Regions from separate parts of the Arthrobacter sp. B0316-5-4 genome, predicted to be linked through region 1. Evidence: riboswitches for the same ligand, from Rfam matches in the RefSeq annotation. Region 1 holds a riboswitch; each other region holds the start of a gene.
What was found. A riboswitch is a leader RNA that binds a small molecule or an ion and turns the genes downstream of it on or off. The one in region 1 is predicted to bind cyclic di-AMP.
Positions count from the first base shown of each region.

Region 1 (4,205 bases):
ATGTGCCCAGGATGGTGGCCGATGCGGCAGACAACGCCTCGATCTGTTCCGGGCGGACCTTGGACGGTCCTGCGCCGAAGCGTCCGTCCTTAGGCAGCAGATCGGCGGGAATGGTGATGCTGTTGTCGCTCACGTGTGGCTCCAATGGGTATCGGCTAGAGATGGGTCGTGGCAGGTGGCATCCGCTGCCCCTTCGACTCCCCAATTCTGCCTGACACGGCTCGGGGGCAGGAACCTGCACCCGTCATAGTCCGCCACGTGGAACGCGGAGCAACCGGATGCGACCGGAATTATCCAGAGTAATTCCAAATAAGCTAGGCTGGGGGTTGGCGTTCAAGGGGCAGCGGTGCACACCGGCTGCCCCGGCCAGGGACGCGGTACGGTGGAGATTACGCAAGGAAACTGCGTTCGAGGAGAGCTGAGCTGGATGACGGATCTGATCGATACCACTGAGATGTATCTTCGGACCATTTTGGAGCTTGAAGAAGAAAACATTGTGGCGCTCAGGGCCCGCATCGCCGAGCGCTTGCGGCACTCCGGCCCCACGGTTTCGCAAACCATCGGCCGCATGGAGCGCGATGGCCTGGTGATCGTTTCCAACGACCGCCACCTTGAACTGACCCAGATGGGCCGCAAGCGCGCCACTGAGGTCATGCGAAAGCACCGCCTGGCCGAGCGGCTCCTTGCCGATGTCATTGGCCTCGACTGGGCATACGTCCATGATGAAGCCTGCCGCTGGGAACACGTGATGAGTGAGCGGGTTGAACGTCGGCTCTACGAACTCCTCGAACACCCCACCGAGTCCCCTTATGGCAATCCGATTCCAGGACTTGAAGCCCTCGGCGGCCTGCCGACGCAGACCATCCCGCGGCTCGACGTCAACCTGCTGCAGGCCATGGATGGCTACGCGTCCGATTCCCGGGTAGTGGTCAGCCGCCTTGCCGAGCCCATCCAGGTGGAACCGGAACTCCTCACCCAACTGGACGAGGGCGGAATCCGTCCCGGTGCCGCAGTGTCGTTGGAACGTGTTGGCGAATACATCTCCGTCCGGGTTCCCGGCATCGAGGGAGCGCTCGAGCTGCCGCCTGAGGTTGCAGCCCACGTGTTCGTCTCCCTGGGCTAACCTCCCTTCGGGGCGCCGCCTCCTCGGGGATGCCGTGTCAAACCTCACTTTCGCGCCCTGCGCGACAGTGTGACCTCGGTTTTCCGGGATAGATGATAAAGGCCCCCGGCATCACGCGCTTTCCTGTTGATAACGAATTTATTACTGCAGGCTTTAATCGCCTATAGTTATCTACTAGCGCCGATACCAAAGCGTTACCTGATCCGGAGCCGAGCTCTGCCAGCGGATCAGGTGTGCCATCCACCACTGGCAGAGGCGGGGGAACCACAAGCGGCTGTCTAAAGAAGCAGCCTTGGGGTGAAGTCCGCAGCAGAAGTGCCCATTTATGCAAGTCCCTCCTGGGATACCTGTGTGCCGTGAGCGCTTCGTGCGGACCGGGTCTTTGAACTCTCTGACCCGAATCCGACAGCTAACTTCGCAGGCTTTTCAGAGAGGAATAGAGTTTGACATCGCAGAACGTCAGGGGTCGTCGCCGCGCGACCGGCCCCGCTGTTGAGCTGCGGCCAGCCCGCGCCACAATGGAGATCCGGCCCCGCGACACTGAGCGTCAAGTCCGCCGCCGTAAGAGCCCATTGCGCCAGGTTGCCGACTTTGCCGCAGCCAGTGGCGTCGGGCAGAAAGCCGGAGTGGCACTCGCCGCCACCGGCTTGGCCCTGACTGTCGGACTGCCGGCCACAAGCCCCGTGATGGCAACGTCGGAGTCGGGCCAAACTGAGTCCGCCCTTGCCGTATCCGGCGGCAGCCAGCCAGAGGTTTCCGCAGCCGCGTCGGCAAAGATCGACTTCAGCCGCGCTGCCGTTGCAACCGCAGCTGACCCTGACGGCAAGCTGAAGCAGCTGCTCAGCGCCCAGTCGGTCGGCAGCATCCAGCGCGCCTCATCCGTAGGAACCCTTGCCAGCCCCCTGGACACCCTGACGACGGCCTCGCCCTTTGGCTACCGGGTCAGCCCCCTCACGGGCGGCACCGGCGACTTCCACCGCGGCCAGGACTTCGTCGCCCAGTGCGGCACGGCCGTCCATGCAGCTGCCACTGGCAAGGTCACCTTTGCCGGCTGGCACGAGTACGGCGGAGGCAACCGCGTGGTCATCGATCACGGCAATGGCCTCGAGACCACGTACAACCACCTGTCGTCCTTCACCGTCAAAGTCGGCCAGACCGTCACCCGCGGCGATACCGTCGCGCTGAGCGGCACCACGGGCGCTTCCACGGGCTGCCACCTCCACTTCGAGGTCCAGGTCAACGGCGAAGTTGTCGACCCCATGGGCTGGCTTTAATCCAGTTGATGGTTGTCTCTCGAATTTTGAGACACCCCGTGACCTGAATGTGACATTCGCGTTCAACTGTTGTACCGTACAAAGCGCATCGGCTTTTTAGGGGGCCGGTGCACTTGAGTGGATTGCCTAGCTCTGCCACCACTCGAGGTCCGTTCGCATAAATCGTCTGGCAGGGGCGGGGGAACCACTTCTGGTCTTCGCAAGAAGACCTTGGGGTTAAGTCGCAAAAGCTTCCTTGAAGCAGCGCGGCCGGATGACTCCCATCCGAATCCGACAGCTCACCTCGCAGGCATTGGGAGAGGCTACCTACGTGTCATCACGCACTACCCCTGCGCGCCACCGCGCTGAATCGGTTCGTACGAACCCCTTGAACACTCTTTCCAAGGCTGTTTCGTCCAACGCCGGTACCGTTGGCCGTCAGGCCGTCGTTCTGGCAGCAGCCTCGGGCCTTGTCCTCAGCGTCGGCCTCCCGGCCACTGCAGCTGACACCGATGTCTCCAAGTCGGAAGCCTCCAGCACCCAACAGCTGGTCGCTACCGCCGTCGTCACGGCAGAGCCCACCGCCACCGTGGCCTTCGAGAGCCCGGTCGTGGCCACCAAGGAAGCCCCCAAGGTTGTCCAGCGTGCATCGCAGGTTACCCAGCGCACCGCGGGTTCCCAGGATGCCGCAACGGCGGTCACCGCTAAGTCCTCCGAAGCTACCGACGGTGCTGCAAGCGCCGCTGCCTCGGGCCTTGCCGCTATTGCCTACACCGGCATCGGCCACCCCTACGTGTGGGGCGGCACCACGCCCAACGGCTGGGACTGCTCCGGCTTCACCCAGTGGGTCTACGCACAGGCTGGCATCAGCATTCCCCGCGTCAACGCCTGGACGGCCATGAAGCCCACCAGCACCCCGGCCCCCGGCGACCTGGTCATGCAGAACGGTGGAGCCCACGTCGGCATCTACGTCGGCAACGGCATGATGATCAGCGCACTGAACCCGAGCCAGGGCACCCTCCTGCACTCGGCAGCCTCCACAGGCACCTCTTCCTTCTTCACCCTTCGCTAGAAAACATCCGGTTCGGGGCCGGCCAGCATACCCCCCAAGTGCTGGCTGCCCATTACCCGCGTGTAACCCCACTGCGCGCGGATACGAAAAGAGAAAATCATGACCAGTGCAAACAAGGTTGCACGGCATCGCGCTGCGGCCCCCAAGACCAGCTCGCTTGCCATCATTGCCAAGGCCGTCGGCGGCAACGCCGGTACCGTAGGCCGCCAGGCGGCCGTTATCGCTGCGGCTTCCGGTTTGGTCCTGACCAGCGGTGTCGCAGCGAACGCCGCCGAGACCAACGTTGACCGCGAATCCACGGCGACCTCCGCCCTTGACGTCCAGGCAGTGGTCCAGTCGACCATCGCCGCGGACTCCACGGTGGCCATCTCCTACGAACGTCCCGTCGTCACCACGGTGGAAGCTCCGGCTCCCGTGGAGACGAAGGCCCCTGCCAAGGCTGAAGCCAAGGCAACGGAGAGCGTCACCACGGCTGCTCCCGCCGGCAACGCGACGCTTGCCGTCAACAGCTCGGCTACGGCTGCCAAGGCTCCGGCAGCTTCCAGCGGCCTCGGTGCAGCTATTGCCGCCGCAGCGTACGCCCAGCTCGGCGTGACCCAGGACTGCACCATGCTGGTGACCAACTCCCTGGCAGCCGTGGGCATCCACTTCCATGACTGGCCGGCCGGCTACCTCTCTTTGGGCCGTACCGTCAGTGCAGCAGAAGCGCAGCCGGGTGACCTCGCCTACTACGCCAACGGCGGTTTGGCCGGACAGG
Region 1 is NZ_JBNHFN010000004.1:670,498-674,702, reverse strand. It holds gene serC (phosphoserine transaminase) at 1-133, opposite strand, end outside; gene AC5RU9_RS15060 (iron-dependent transcriptional repressor DtxR) at 428-1,123, shown strand; cyclic di-AMP (ydaO/yuaA leader) riboswitch at 1,348-1,562, shown strand; gene AC5RU9_RS15055 (M23 family metallopeptidase) at 1,567-2,397, shown strand; cyclic di-AMP (ydaO/yuaA leader) riboswitch at 2,542-2,703, shown strand; gene AC5RU9_RS15050 (C40 family peptidase) at 2,708-3,448, shown strand; gene AC5RU9_RS15045 (NlpC/P60 family protein) at 3,548-4,205, shown strand, end outside.

Region 2 (4,205 bases), on a different contig from region 1:
GCACAGGAGCAGCATCTACAACCGGCTCGGCCGGATCCGCCAACTCATCGGGGCTGACCCGTTGAGTGGCGCGATCCGGCTTGAACTGCACGCGGCACTAAAGGCACACCGCTGGGCACGGCGCCCCAGAATCTAGGCGACCTGCGCGCCCGCGCGCCCGGGTTCCCGGGTTGCCGGGATCGGACCCCTAGGAACGCCTCAGGCGCTGGCAGCTCCAACGGCCCATCCTTCGCCGAAAGGTAGCGGTCCGGCTGCTGGTGCAGTACCGGCCATGCCAGCCGACGGGCGTTGCCGTGCGGGGTAGCCGCGTGCTCATTTCACTACTTTCTTGGCCGCGTCCAGGATCGTGTCGAGGGCCGTTCCAGTGGATTGCGGGTTGGTACCGGCGTTGGGGTTTCCTGTGGGGCGCGGCTTGGATATCTGGGTCGGCGTCGGGGTGGGCGTCGGCGTGGGGGTGACGGTCGGCGCGGGCGTGGTTGTCGGGACCGGAGACGGGGCCGTGGTGATCGTATCGGCGGGCACATCAGTGGGAGCCGGGGCAGGCTGCGTCGGTACTGCTGCGGACGTGCCCGGCGCAGGGTTGGCTGCCGACGGCGCTGCCGAAGGAACCCACACAGGGGCCGCAAGCGAGACGTGCGGGGCCGGAGCCGACGACGGCGAGACTGCAGAAGGTGCCTCCGGGACAGTCGCCGGCTGGCCGGCTGCGGATGAGGTGGAAGCTGTTGGCGCGGCCGAGGCCGACGGCGAAGCCGCCGTGGAATAGGAAGCACGAGGCCCCGGCGCAGCTGAAGCCGACTGCCGGTCCCCCTGGGCATTCGCATCCTGGGCTGGCGTTTCATGGCCGAAGAACGGCAGCTCAAGTGCTTGGCCGAGGCCTCCTGCCGTGAGGACCAGTCCGACGGCGCCGGCGACCACGGCCATGCGCTGGCTCATGTGCTTGACCGAGGCGGCCTTCCGAAGCACGGCCTGCGGTTCACGGTTGAACGTGGACGTAGCTCCCAAGCCGGTCCTGGCCGGACTGGTGGTAGGTGCCTTCCTGCTAACGGCCACCACCGGGATGGCTGCCGTGGTGGGCTCCGGCTGCGGGGCCTGCTGCGTGGCTTGATCAGTGACCTGCTTCGGTGCTGCCGGCGGCACGATGGGGATGGCTGCCGTGGGAGGGCCCGGCGTGGTCGACCTCGGAGCCGCGGCTTGGGCTGCCTGTACTGCCGGGATCGCGGCGGTGGCCGGTTCTGCGGGTTCGGCTTCAGCCCGGGCTGCCCGTTCCCGCTCGGCTGCGCGGGCGGCCGCGCGCGTGGTGGGGGTGGCAGCGGCGGCGGGTTCCGGCGTCGTGCTTGGTGCCTCAGGCGCTGTTGCTGGTCCGGTGGGGGATCCGCTGGGTTCGGCCCGACGGCGTCCGGTTGGCTTGGTGCGCTCGCGTTCGATGTGGGCGCGGCGCGGCTGGTCCATGGTTGGGGACATGGTGGTTGCCTCTCAACGCCTTCGAGGTTAGCTGTCGGGTTCGGACGAGGCCGTCCGGCCGCCTTAGCGGCTTCACCCCGAGGGCTTGGAAACAAGCCCGGGAACTGTGGGTCCCCCGCCTCTGCCGCGGGTCTGGCGGATCCCGGATTGCGGCAGAGCTCGGCGTCAATCCGGAAGCGGCCCAGCGGAGATACGGGTCGCCCTACGACGGTACATGAGCCGGAAAGTAAAGTCACATTAATGTAACGGACGGTACGTCGAGCTACGCGGGGGGCTCTGTGCGCCTAGGCTTCGGGGCCGGCGCGGGAGCTGGCAGCTCGTACTGGATCTTCTGGATTTGGTGGGCCTGGTGTGTTTCCGGGCGGAAGATCTCGTCGGCAATTCCCAGCATGCCGCCCACCGCCGCACGACTTGTTCCCCGCCGGTTTTGCCGCGCTATCCAGAACCATAAGCCCGACAGGAGCACTGGAACTCCGAGTACTACCGCCAACACGGCCAAGATATCCACCGCCTAAGACTAGCTTCGGCGTCCGACGGCAGGGTAGACATTTCCTATGGACCTGCCAGTGATGCCGCCCGTCTCGCCCATGCTTGCCAAATCAGTTCCGGACATCCCCGACGTGGGGCACTACGAGCCCAAGTGGGATGGGTTCCGAACCATCGTCTTCAAGGACGGTGACGAGGTCATTCTGGGCAGCCGCAACGAGAAGCCCATGACGCGCTACTTTCCCGAGCTGGTTGAGGCGCTGAGGAAGAACCTGCCGGAGAAGTGCGTGATCGACGGCGAAATCGTCCTGATCGAGGGCAACAGGCTGGAATTCGAGGTCCTCCAACAACGGATCCACCCCGCCGACAGCAGAGTCAGGATGCTGGCCGAGAAAACGCCGTCCTCCATGATCGCGTTCGACATCCTGGCCCTGGGCGAGGAAGACCTGATGGGCAAGCCGTTCTCAGAGCGCCGGGCCATCCTGGAATCCGCGCTTGCCAAGGCCGAACCGCCCGTCTACGTCACTCCAGCAGTAACGGACCTCGAGCGGGCCAAGGAGTGGTTCGTGCAGTTGGAGGGCGCGGGCCTGGATGGAATTCTGTCCAAGCCGCTGGGTGGAACCTATCAACCAAATAAGCGTGTGATGTTCAAGACCAAGCATGTTCGGACGGCGGACTGTGTGGTGGCCGGTTTCCGCTGGCACAAGACTGCGAAAGTGGTGGGTTCCATACTGTTGGGGCTTCACGACGACGCCGGTCGGCTGCACCATGTGGGGGTGGTGGCATCGTTCCCCATGGCCAAGCGTGAAGCGCTGGTTGCCGAGCTTGAGCCGTACCAGGTGGATCTTGGTGATCATCCGTGGGGTGAGTGGGCCAAGCAGGACGAGGCTGCCGGTGGTTCGCGGATGCCTGGCGCGCAAAGCAGGTGGAGCGGGGGTAAGGACTTCTCGTTTGTGCCACTGCGCCCCGAGCTCGTGATCGAAGTGGCGTACGACTACATGGAGGGCGACAGGTTCCGCCACACCACGCAATTCCGCCGGTGGCGGCCGGACAGGACTCCGGAAAGCTGCACGTACGCGCAGTTGGAAGAGCCTGCGGATTACGATCTTGGGGAGATCCTGAGCCTGCCGTAGGGCACGTTGCCAGTCCGCTGTTACGTTGCTGGCCCGCAACGCAACAGCGGGTTGGCGACGTAGTTACTCTTCGTGCCCCTGGTCGCTGCTCATGCTGCCCTCGGCGGGCGGCGTTTCACCCGGGGGCACCCCGCCCCCTGGCTCCAGTCCAGTGACGTTGCCGTCCAGGGGATCGGGGTTGGCGGAGGCAGCGGGATCATCGTCCTCGTCCTGGCGCATGTCTGGATCTTCGTGGATGCTGTCGGCATCGGCGGTGTCGAAGGGGCCGGTCGCGCCGCTCACGCCGAAGGTTTGGGGATCATCTTCCGGGTCATAGCTGGTCATGGTCAAACCCTTTCGTAAGCAGACTTACTATTCGCTTGCCTGGCCAGCCTAGCCTGATCCAACCGGGACCAACAAGGGGCACCCAACCCACGCTCCGACGTCGTGCCCCAGCGCCTAACTGCGCTGCGTTGCCTAACTGCGCTGCGTGGTCGCGGCGACGAAGCTGCGGATGGCATCCGCCACCGCTTGCGGACGCATGTGCTGCGCCACGTGTCCCACCCCGGGAATCTCCACCAGGCGTCCTTGGTCCACGGTCCGGGAAAGCCGCAGAGACCAGTCAGGGCCCGCCACCTGGTCGCGGCTCCCACGCAGCACCAGCACCGGCGCCTTGATGCCGGCCAACCGCTTTTCCGTGGGATAGCCCATCATCACAGGGAGTTCGGTGAGGTACCAGCGGGGCCCGCAGCGGAAGTAGTCGGAGACCACGATCCAGTTGGATGAAGGACTCTCGCGAAGGACGCCGTCCAAGGTGAGGGCCAGTGATTGCCGGAAAACGCTCTTGTGCCTGGAATCAACCACCGGTCCCATCAACACCAGGCGCTGAACCCGCTCGGGGGCATGCAATGCTGCTTCGATGGCAAACTGCACTCCCATGGAATGACCCACAAGGACGTACGATTCGATGCCCCGCGACGCCAGGGCCTCCGCGATGAAGGCGCCGTAATCCTCCACCTGGAGTTGGCGGCCCGGCCTGGGAGTCCCCGCGAAACCGGGAAGGTCAAAGGAATAGGTTGGCGAGTGGGCGGCGAGGACGGCGTGGAGCCGCGCCAGGTACCGATGCGAGACTCCAATGCCGTGGAT
Region 2 is NZ_JBNHFN010000005.1:435,147-439,351, forward strand. It holds gene AC5RU9_RS17680 (helix-turn-helix domain-containing protein) at 1-136, shown strand, start outside; gene AC5RU9_RS17685 (hypothetical protein) at 313-1,461, opposite strand; cyclic di-AMP (ydaO/yuaA leader) riboswitch at 1,464-1,609, opposite strand; gene AC5RU9_RS17690 (ATP-dependent DNA ligase) at 2,016-3,080, shown strand; gene AC5RU9_RS17695 (DUF6480 family protein) at 3,144-3,404, opposite strand; gene AC5RU9_RS17700 (alpha/beta fold hydrolase) at 3,537-4,205, opposite strand, start outside.
Region 2: it holds a riboswitch for cyclic di-AMP, as region 1 does, so the genes downstream of both, AC5RU9_RS17685 (hypothetical protein) here and AC5RU9_RS15050 (C40 family peptidase) in region 1, are expected to answer to the same signal.

Region 3 (4,205 bases), on a different contig from region 1:
TAGCTGCAGGCAACCAACTGGTGCCGGGGGCTGCGCGTAACGCGGGATGCCGGTGCCAGTCGGGTGCCGATGGCGAGATCCGAATGGCCCGAAATGAGCGGTGCAAGCAGGGGAGCCACAGCGGCCAGATCCGTGGACAAGTCTGCTTCCATGTAGGCAAGCACAGGCGACGGCGACGCGAGCCAAACCTGTCGGAGTGCGTTTCCGCGTCCCCTTTGCTCAAACCGGACAACAACCACTTCAGGAAGTTCGCGGGCCAGCCGCTCGGCAATCCGCAAGGTGTTGTCCGTGCTGGCGTTGTCCGCAACGGTGATCCGGAAAGCGTGGGGAAAGGTTTCTTTGAGATATCCGTGGAGCCTGCGCAGATTCACTTCCAGACAGGCTTCATCATTGAAGGCGGGAATGGTGATGTCCAGGACCGGGGTGGGCGTCCGGGTTTCGACGGGGGAGCGCCGGGACCGCTGGGCGGGCTCTGGCGTCATCGCCAAATTCATGCCGTGGATCGCGTGATGGGATGCGCAGGTCGAAGGATCAGTGAGCGTCATGTACCCAGCATGCCGCCGCCGATTATGAGGGCTTTAGGCGGAAGCTGTGACGTCACTGTGAACCGTGGGCCGCTCCTGTGAAACGGACTCGGCCGGCGTTAAACGGCAAGGCCGCGCCCGTTACCGCTTTTCGCTCCAGTGGGTACTGGTGCGAACGGCGGCTTCGGGCGCGGCAGTCAAGCAGTCTGGCTTAGTACCAGTTGTTGGCCAAGTGGAAGGCCAGGGCAGCGGACGGGGATCCGTAGCGTTCCTTGATGTAGTTCAGGCCCCACTTGATCTGGGTCTGGTAGTTGGTTTGCCAGTCCGCACCGGCAGAAGCCATTTTGCCGGCCGGAAGCGACTGGACAATACCGTACGCACCGCTGGAAGCGTTGGTGGCAGTGGTCCGCCAGCCTGATTCCTTCTCCCACAGCGTGTTCAGGGCGGTCATTTCGCCCGCGCTCCAGCCATAGCTGCCAAGGATGCTGGCGGCGTAGGCCTTTGCACCGGCGGGATCGTCAACTGCCTTCGGGGCGGCAGCAGCGGCTGCAGCTTCCGCAGCGGCGGCGGCAGCAGCGGCGTCGGCGGCCTGCTTGGCGGCAGCGTCAGCAGCAGCCTTTTCGGCAGCGGCTTGATCTGCCGCTGCCTTGTCGGCGGCAGCCTGCGCGGCAGCGGCCTGATCGGCGGCGAGCTTGTCGGCTGCGGCCTTGTCGGCGGCTGCCTTGTCAGCAGCAGCCCGGTCGGCTGCGCCCTTGGCTGCGGCGGCGTCCATCGAAGCGGAGACTTCAGCGGACTTGTTGGTGCTGACCTGGGCGGCGGCCTGGGTGTCGGCTACGCGGCTTGCCTCGGGGAGGTTCAACGCTGCGTTTGCGGCGGTTCCGAGCGATGCAACGCCCAGTGCAGCGGCGATGACGCCGGCAACAACAGGCATGCGCTTGCCGGACTTGCCGTCACGGGCGGCCTTTTTGAGGACGGTCTGCGACTTGGTCAACTGGGTGTCGTTCTGGTCGCGGTGACGCGCGGAAGGGCGCGTCTGATCATTAAATTCAGACATTGTGATTACCTCTCAGCGCCTGCGGAGTTAGCTGTCGGGTTCGGATGAGGTCATCCGGCCGCGCATCACGCTGCGGCTTCACCCCAAGGGCCGGCAAAAAGCCTGGGCCCGGAGACTCTGGGTCCCCCGTCTCTGCCTCGGAGAAAGATCGGACTCCGGGAAGTGGCAGAGCTCGGCGCATCCCGGATGTGGGCCGGTTAGGGGCAACCCACCCTTTCGACGGTACAGGAGGTTTCCGCAGAAGTCACATTTAGGTAACAGAGATCACGAAAGCGGTGAGTCGTCTTGCCGGATTCGTTACATGCGTTCGGTGTTGGTGGTCGGGAGTCGCAGGGCAAATTCGGTGCGCCCCGGCCTGGAGGTCACTTCAACACTGCCACCGTGCGCCGCAACGATGGAATCGACAATGGAGAGACCCAGCCCCGAGGTGCCCTCCGACCCCGATCTTGCGGCGTCAGCACGGGCAAATCGGGAGAAAATGCGGCTCTGGAAGTCCTGGGGAATGCCCGGACCGTTGTCCGTCACAGTCACCACTGCGCTGCCATCCGCTGAGAGCATGACTCCGGTGACCACCGTCGTTCCCGGGTCGGTGTGCTTGCGGGCGTTCGAGAGCAGGTTCGCCAGCACCTGATGCAATTGCGTGGCGTCGCCACGTACCGTGATGGGCTCCCCGGGAAGTTGGAGTTGCCAGATGTGGTCCGGTGCCATGACCTTTTCGTCGCTGACGGTCTCGATCACCAACTGGGTGAGGTCCACGTCCGTGACCTTCACGGGCTGACCCTCGTCCAGCCTTGCCAGCAACAGGAGATCTTCCACCAGGGTGGTCATGCGTTCGGACTGGCTTTGGACGCGGGCCAATGACTTCCTGCCGTCCTCCGTGAAATTCTCGGTCATCCGCAGCAGCTCCGTATAGCCGCGAATGGCAGTCAGCGGGGTCCGCAGTTCGTGCGAAGCATCCGCCACGAACTGGCGCACCTTGGTTTCGCTTTCCTGACGGGCCTCCAATGCGCTGGAGACGTTGTTCAGCATCTGGTTCAGCGCATGGCCAACGCTGCCAACTTCCGTCCCAGGATGGGAGGCCGACGGCGGGACGCGCACCGCAAGGGCCACCTCACCGGCGTCGAGGGGCAGTTTCGATACTTTCGTGGCAACTTCGGACAGCTGCTCCAAGGGCCGCATGGTGCGCCGGATGATGACGGTTCCCGCGAGCCCGATCAGGACCAGGCCGCCAAGGGAAACCAGCACCATGGTCCATACCAGCGAGGCCTCGGCGTTCTGCTTGTCCGCCAAGGGCAGGCCAGTCACGATGACGTCGCCGTAGGGCTTGTCGACGGCCACCAGACGGTACGCGCCATTGGAGAGCGAGCGGTCCACGGGCATGTTGTCCGTGGGGAGCGACACCAGGATCTTTTCATCGTCCGCGGACAGTGATACGCGGTTTCCTTGGGCGTCGATGAGTCCTGAACTCCGGACAGTGGAGCCGTCGATCCGGGCGTTGAGCGTTCCCGCGGCCTGGCCCCGCGCCTCCAGGGGGTCGGGCCTTCCGGACGGGGAAGTGGGGAAGTTCGACGGCGCCCTGCCGAAGTCATTCGCGCGGCTGGACGCCTGCTCCAACTGCCTGTCGAGCTGCTTGTTGAAGACCGCGTCCATGGAGGCGTAGCTGACGATGCCTACCGCACCGCAGATCGCCACCAACAGGGCCATGGCCACCAGGACCAATCGGGTACGCAGATGCCAGGTGGACGGGTTGAGCCAACTCCGCCGGGACGTTTTGGCCACTCCGGAAAGTGTGCTCAATGGCTAGTCCGCTGGCTTGATGACGTACCCGGCACCGCGAACGGTGTGGATCATGGGCGGGTGGTCCGCTTCGATTTTCTTGCGCAGGTAGGAGATGTAGAGCTCCACGATGTTGGCCTGTCCGCCGAAGTCGTAGTCCCACACGCGGTCGAGGATCTGGGCTTTGCTGACAACCCTTTTGGGATTCTCCATGAGGTAGCGCAGAAGTTCGAACTGCGTTGCGGTCAGCGGAATATCCTGCCCGGCCCGTGTCACCTCGCGGGTATCGACATTCAGGGTCAGGTCTCCCACCACCAGCTCGGCCGTGTCCATGGCCGCTACCCCGGACCGCTGGACCAGCCGGTGCAGGCGCAGGAGGACTTCTTCCATGCTGAACGGCTTTGTCACATAGTCGTCGCCGCCGGCAGCCAGGCCCACGATCCTGTCCTGCACCGCGTCCTTGGCGGTAAGGAACAGCGCGGGAACTTCGGGAGCGAAAGCGCGGACGCGGTTGAGCACTTCGACGCCATCGAATCCGGGCAGCATGACATCAAGCACCAGTACGTCGGGACGGAAATCCTTGGCCAGCTTCACTGCGGCCGGACCGTCGCCGGCTACGGCCACAGACCAGCCTGCCATGCGCAGGCCCATGCTCATGAGCTCGGCGAGGCTGGGTTCGTCATCCACCACCAAAGCCCGGATGGGGGAGCCGTCCGGGTGGGAAAGCTGGGGGAGGTTGTTGGTCATGGAGTGCGAGGAGGCCATGGGACAAGTCTCCGTTCTGCTGGTTAGCCAGCGCTTTGCCCGTCCTGTGAGGACGCTGTGAAGTCAACATTAGCGAGGTGGGAGCC
Region 3 is NZ_JBNHFN010000003.1:652,737-656,941, forward strand. It holds gene AC5RU9_RS11565 (dolichyl-phosphate beta-glucosyltransferase) at 1-482, opposite strand, end outside; gene AC5RU9_RS11570 (aggregation-promoting factor C-terminal-like domain-containing protein) at 736-1,578, opposite strand; cyclic di-AMP (ydaO/yuaA leader) riboswitch at 1,583-1,742, opposite strand; gene AC5RU9_RS11575 (sensor histidine kinase) at 1,876-3,375, opposite strand; gene AC5RU9_RS11580 (response regulator transcription factor) at 3,379-4,119, opposite strand.
Region 3: it holds a riboswitch for cyclic di-AMP, as region 1 does, so the genes downstream of both, AC5RU9_RS11570 (aggregation-promoting factor C-terminal-like domain-containing protein) here and AC5RU9_RS15050 (C40 family peptidase) in region 1, are expected to answer to the same signal.

Region 4 (4,205 bases), on a different contig from region 1:
CGTTCTCGACGGTCCGGGGACCAGCCTTGGCGTGCTCGGCTTTGATGTGTTTGTCTTCGGTGCTCTCCCCGAGGCGGTCCGCGCAGTACAGCGGAACAGTCACCGTGGGGCACTTGGCATGGGCGGGCAGGGCGCTGCTTACCGACCCCAGGAGGCGCCCGACGAAGCCGCCCCGGCCCCTGCTTCCAAACACCAGGAGCGCGGCCTCCGCAGAGAGGTCGAGCAGGACACCGGCAGCGTCACCGTTTTCGACCGATGCATCAACATCGATCGCGTAGGCGGAAACCTTGTCCATCGCCTGCTTGACGATTGCATCGGCGCCCTCACGGATTACCGAGTCGTCCACCGTTGCGTAGCCTCCGTCCAAACCGGAAGCGGCAAAAATAGGAACCGAGTAGGCCGTGACGATATGCAACGGAAGTTGGCGACGCTCTGCTTCACGCGCTGCCCAGACCAAGGCACACTGGCCATGCTCGGATCCGTCCACGCCAACGACGATGCCGCCGGGTGCAACCGCCTCATCCTCGCCATCGCGTGGCACTTCATTGTGTCTTCCGTGCTGGTCCATGGGGCCCGCCTCTCCACCTACTGCTTGATGTTCCGGCTATTCTGCCAGAGGTTCTCCGCGACGGATTCCCTGACTCTCCAAATGTCAATGGCCGGCGAAGGAGAAACTTGGAATCTCTCCTTCCAATGCCCACTATTCTCGGTCGGAAGTACCGAATCAAGGCGACTTCAGGCTATGTGCATAACGGTCCGGGCTCAGTTCAAACGTCGCGATATTGAGCTGCCGACGAACACGCAAAACACGACGCCGGGAAGGCTACCAATGGCCGAAAAAGTTCGGTAGTGTTCGAGTCACCGAATAGCCGGGCAGCGTGTCTCAGGACACACCCCGGCTGTTAATTTGCGGCCGCTTGGGGAACTCGGACGCGACCCCACGCGATGCCGCAGGGCACACACGTCAAGGAGGAACCAAGCAGTGTCACTCACGCCTGATTCCGGCACGGAACGAACCACCACCGTGGTCATCGGCGCCGGCCTCTCCGGTCTGGCTGTTGCCAGCGAGCTCAGCCGCTACGGGGTGGGCTCCATCGTCGTTGACGGGTTCGGATCGTTGTCCGCCACGGGGCCTTCGACCCACACGGGAATGCTCCAGCGCTGCGACATCGCCGATCCCGCAATGAAGGAACGCAGCGAGATTCTCCGCCACCTGCGCAACTACGCTGCCAACCATCATTTGGACGTGCGCAACACTACCCGTGCCGTTCGCCTGGATTTCCTGGGCGCCGACCCGTCACAGCAGCTGGGGCACGGCCCCACCGGAAGCACGGCATCGGCCACCCTCCGGGGCAGGATCGTTTCCGGTCCCCTGGAGTCCACGCCCCGTCAATGGGCGGTCCACACGGCCCACGGTGTCCTACTGGCGGACCACATTGTGGTGACGCGCTGCGCCCAGAGCCAGCTGCGCCGGATGCTGGCGGAACTTGGAATCGCCGTGGGCCAGAATTTGGCCGCGGCCATGCGGGCCGTAGGGATGCACCTTGTTGGCGTTGGGGAACTCATCACCCCAACCCCCAAAGAGGTGCTTCGGCAGGCCAAAGCTGTGGGCCAGGCCATCTCCGCCAAGGTAGCGCTACCGGCCGGCAACGGCGTAGCCATCGCGTAGCAAGGCCGCTGACCGCCCACTGGAACTTTTGCGAACAATTCTTAACGCCAAAGGCCGGCACCTTCGAAGAGTGAATCTTCGAGGATGCCGGCCTTTGAACTGAAGCGTGAGGCTTATGCGCCTGCGCGTACGTACGTGATGGGACCAGTTGCGGTCAACCAGCTGATCGGGTGGATGCCCGTCTGGTTGCCATTGATGCCACCGCTGATGGCCTGGCCGTTGCCGATGTAGATGGCTACGTGGCCGGACTGGACGATCATGTCGCCGGGCTGGGGGGTGCTGACGACCTTGCCGTAGTTCATGAACTGCATGGGCGCGAGGTCACCAACAGGGATGCCCGCGGAGCCGAGGGCCCGCTCCACCATTGCGGTGCAGTCCTGCATGATGCCGATCTGGGCGTAAGCCGAGGCGACCATTGCTGCGTTGACTCCACCGACGGCCGGTGCAGCGGCTGCGGGAGCAGCAGCAGCCGGAGCGGCAGCAACCGAAGCTGCAGCCTTTGCGACAGGAGCGGCCGCAGCGGTTGTTGCCACTGCTGCCTTCTTGGCTACAGGTGCCTCAACAACGGGAGCCGGCTTTTCGATGACCGGAGCTGCTACGGATGCAACAGCAGGGCGCTCGAAGTTGACGGTCGCCGTCGAAAGGGCGGTAACAACCTGGGTGGGTGCCTCGGAAACGGTCTCGGCGACCGTGGCGGGGCTGGAGTCGCGCTGAACCGGGGTTTCGGCTGCGTGTGCAGCGATGGAACCGGTCAGGACAAGGCCAGAGGCTGCTGCGATAACAGCTGCCTGGCGGCCAGCGCCGGAAGCGTTGCTGGCGACTGCCTTGGAGATGGAGATGAACGGATTAGGACGTACGCTGTCCGCCTTACGACGGCCGCGAAGAATGCTTGAAGACATGAAAAAGCCTCTCCCGATGCCTGCGAGGTTAGCTGTCGGATTCGGATGGGAGTCACCCGGCCACTATCCCCCGCTGTTCAGCGGAAGCATCGTGACTTCACCCCAAGGCACACTCGAAAGTGGCCTAAATTGGGTTCCCCGTCTCTGCCGTAAGGTTTGTCTGCGAACGGATTCCGGACTGCGGCAGAGCTAGGCAATCAGGCCGGAAGTGCCCGCTACGTGGAACAGGCACAGGTACTACCGTACGCGATGATCACGCCGAAGTCACATTTAAGTAACGAGAACCGGGCTTTTGGCGTGTCGCGGTAACCATTCCGAGATATTCGCAGCTACGTAGAAAAGCCCGTTATTCCGCGGAATCTCCCGCATCTGTGTCGTTGGAGGCTGCGAGTTTCTTCCGTGCGGTAACGGCGAGATAAATAACGAGGCCGACAGCAACCACGGCCAGTCCCACGATGCTCCACGGGAAGGGCTGCGATGCGTCCGCGGCCGGGGTGCTGGCGGCCGTTCCGGGTGCCGCAGTTCCCGCCGTCGGGACCGTATTGGAAGGTGCCGACGGCGAGGCGCCCGCAGTGCCGCTGGCCGCCGTCGTGCTTCCAGCAGCGGCCGTGAACGTGAAGGTGCCCTCGATGGGGTGCGAGTCGGAGCTGACCACACGCCAGACCACCGTGTACTCCCCAGCCGGTGCGCCTTCGCGGATCTTCTGGACCGCCTGGTTGTCGATAATTTCGACGGGCCCGTCCGCCCAGTTTTCGCCGCCCGCAGTGACCGTCACGCCTGACCCGATGGCCAGCGGCCTGTTGTTGAACGTGATGGAGACCGACGCCGGGACGGCAGCCACGCTGGAACCGTTGGCCGGCGCTGTGGATTCGGCGACGTCGTGCGCGGAGGCCGGGGCCGCGGAAAACAACAAGGCGGACGCGAAGGCCAGGGCAGCAACGACGGCGGCCAGAAGCGGGCGGATGGTGCGCATGGGGCGGTTTCTCCTAGTGTTGGCTTCCTTACAGACTAGGCGAATCGTCCGGAGGCCCATATCCGACGGCATAGGATTTGAGGGCACACTCCCCTCGATCCCCGGAGTCCTTCATGCTTAAACAAGGTTCTGCCATCGACCGCTACTTCAAAATCTCCGAGCGTGGCTCCACATACTCCCGGGAAATCCGCGGCGGCTTCGCAACCTTCTTCGCCATGAGCTACATCGTGGTCCTTAACCCGTTGATCCTTTCCGGGCCGGACTCCAGTGGAGCTTCCCTGGGATTCACCGCAGTGGCGGCCACCACGGCATTCGTTGCGGGCATCCTGACCATCCTCATGGGCGCCTGGGCCAAGCACCCGTTCGCCGTGGCCACGGGCCTGGGCGTTAACGCGTTCGTGGCTGTCACCGTCGCCTCGCACCCCGGCCTGACGTGGCCGGACATGATGGGCCTTGTGGTGCTCTCGGGCCTGACCATGTTGATCCTGGTCCTCACCGGTTTCCGTACCGCCGTTTTCAAGGCCGTGCCGGAAGCACTCAAGACCGCGATCGTGGTGGGCATCGGCCTCTTCATCGCGCTGATCGGCCTGGTCAATGCGGGGTTCGTCCGCCGCATCCCCGACGCCGCCGGCACAACCGTTCCCTTGGGACTGGGCGTCGACGG
Region 4 is NZ_JBNHFN010000003.1:211,430-215,634, reverse strand. It holds gene AC5RU9_RS09540 (universal stress protein) at 1-568, opposite strand, end outside; gene AC5RU9_RS09535 (FAD-binding protein) at 983-1,669, shown strand; gene AC5RU9_RS09530 (NlpC/P60 family protein) at 1,783-2,568, opposite strand; cyclic di-AMP (ydaO/yuaA leader) riboswitch at 2,572-2,740, opposite strand; gene AC5RU9_RS09525 (copper resistance CopC family protein) at 2,915-3,541, opposite strand; gene AC5RU9_RS09520 (NCS2 family permease) at 3,655-4,205, shown strand, end outside.
Region 4: it holds a riboswitch for cyclic di-AMP, as region 1 does, so the genes downstream of both, AC5RU9_RS09530 (NlpC/P60 family protein) here and AC5RU9_RS15050 (C40 family peptidase) in region 1, are expected to answer to the same signal.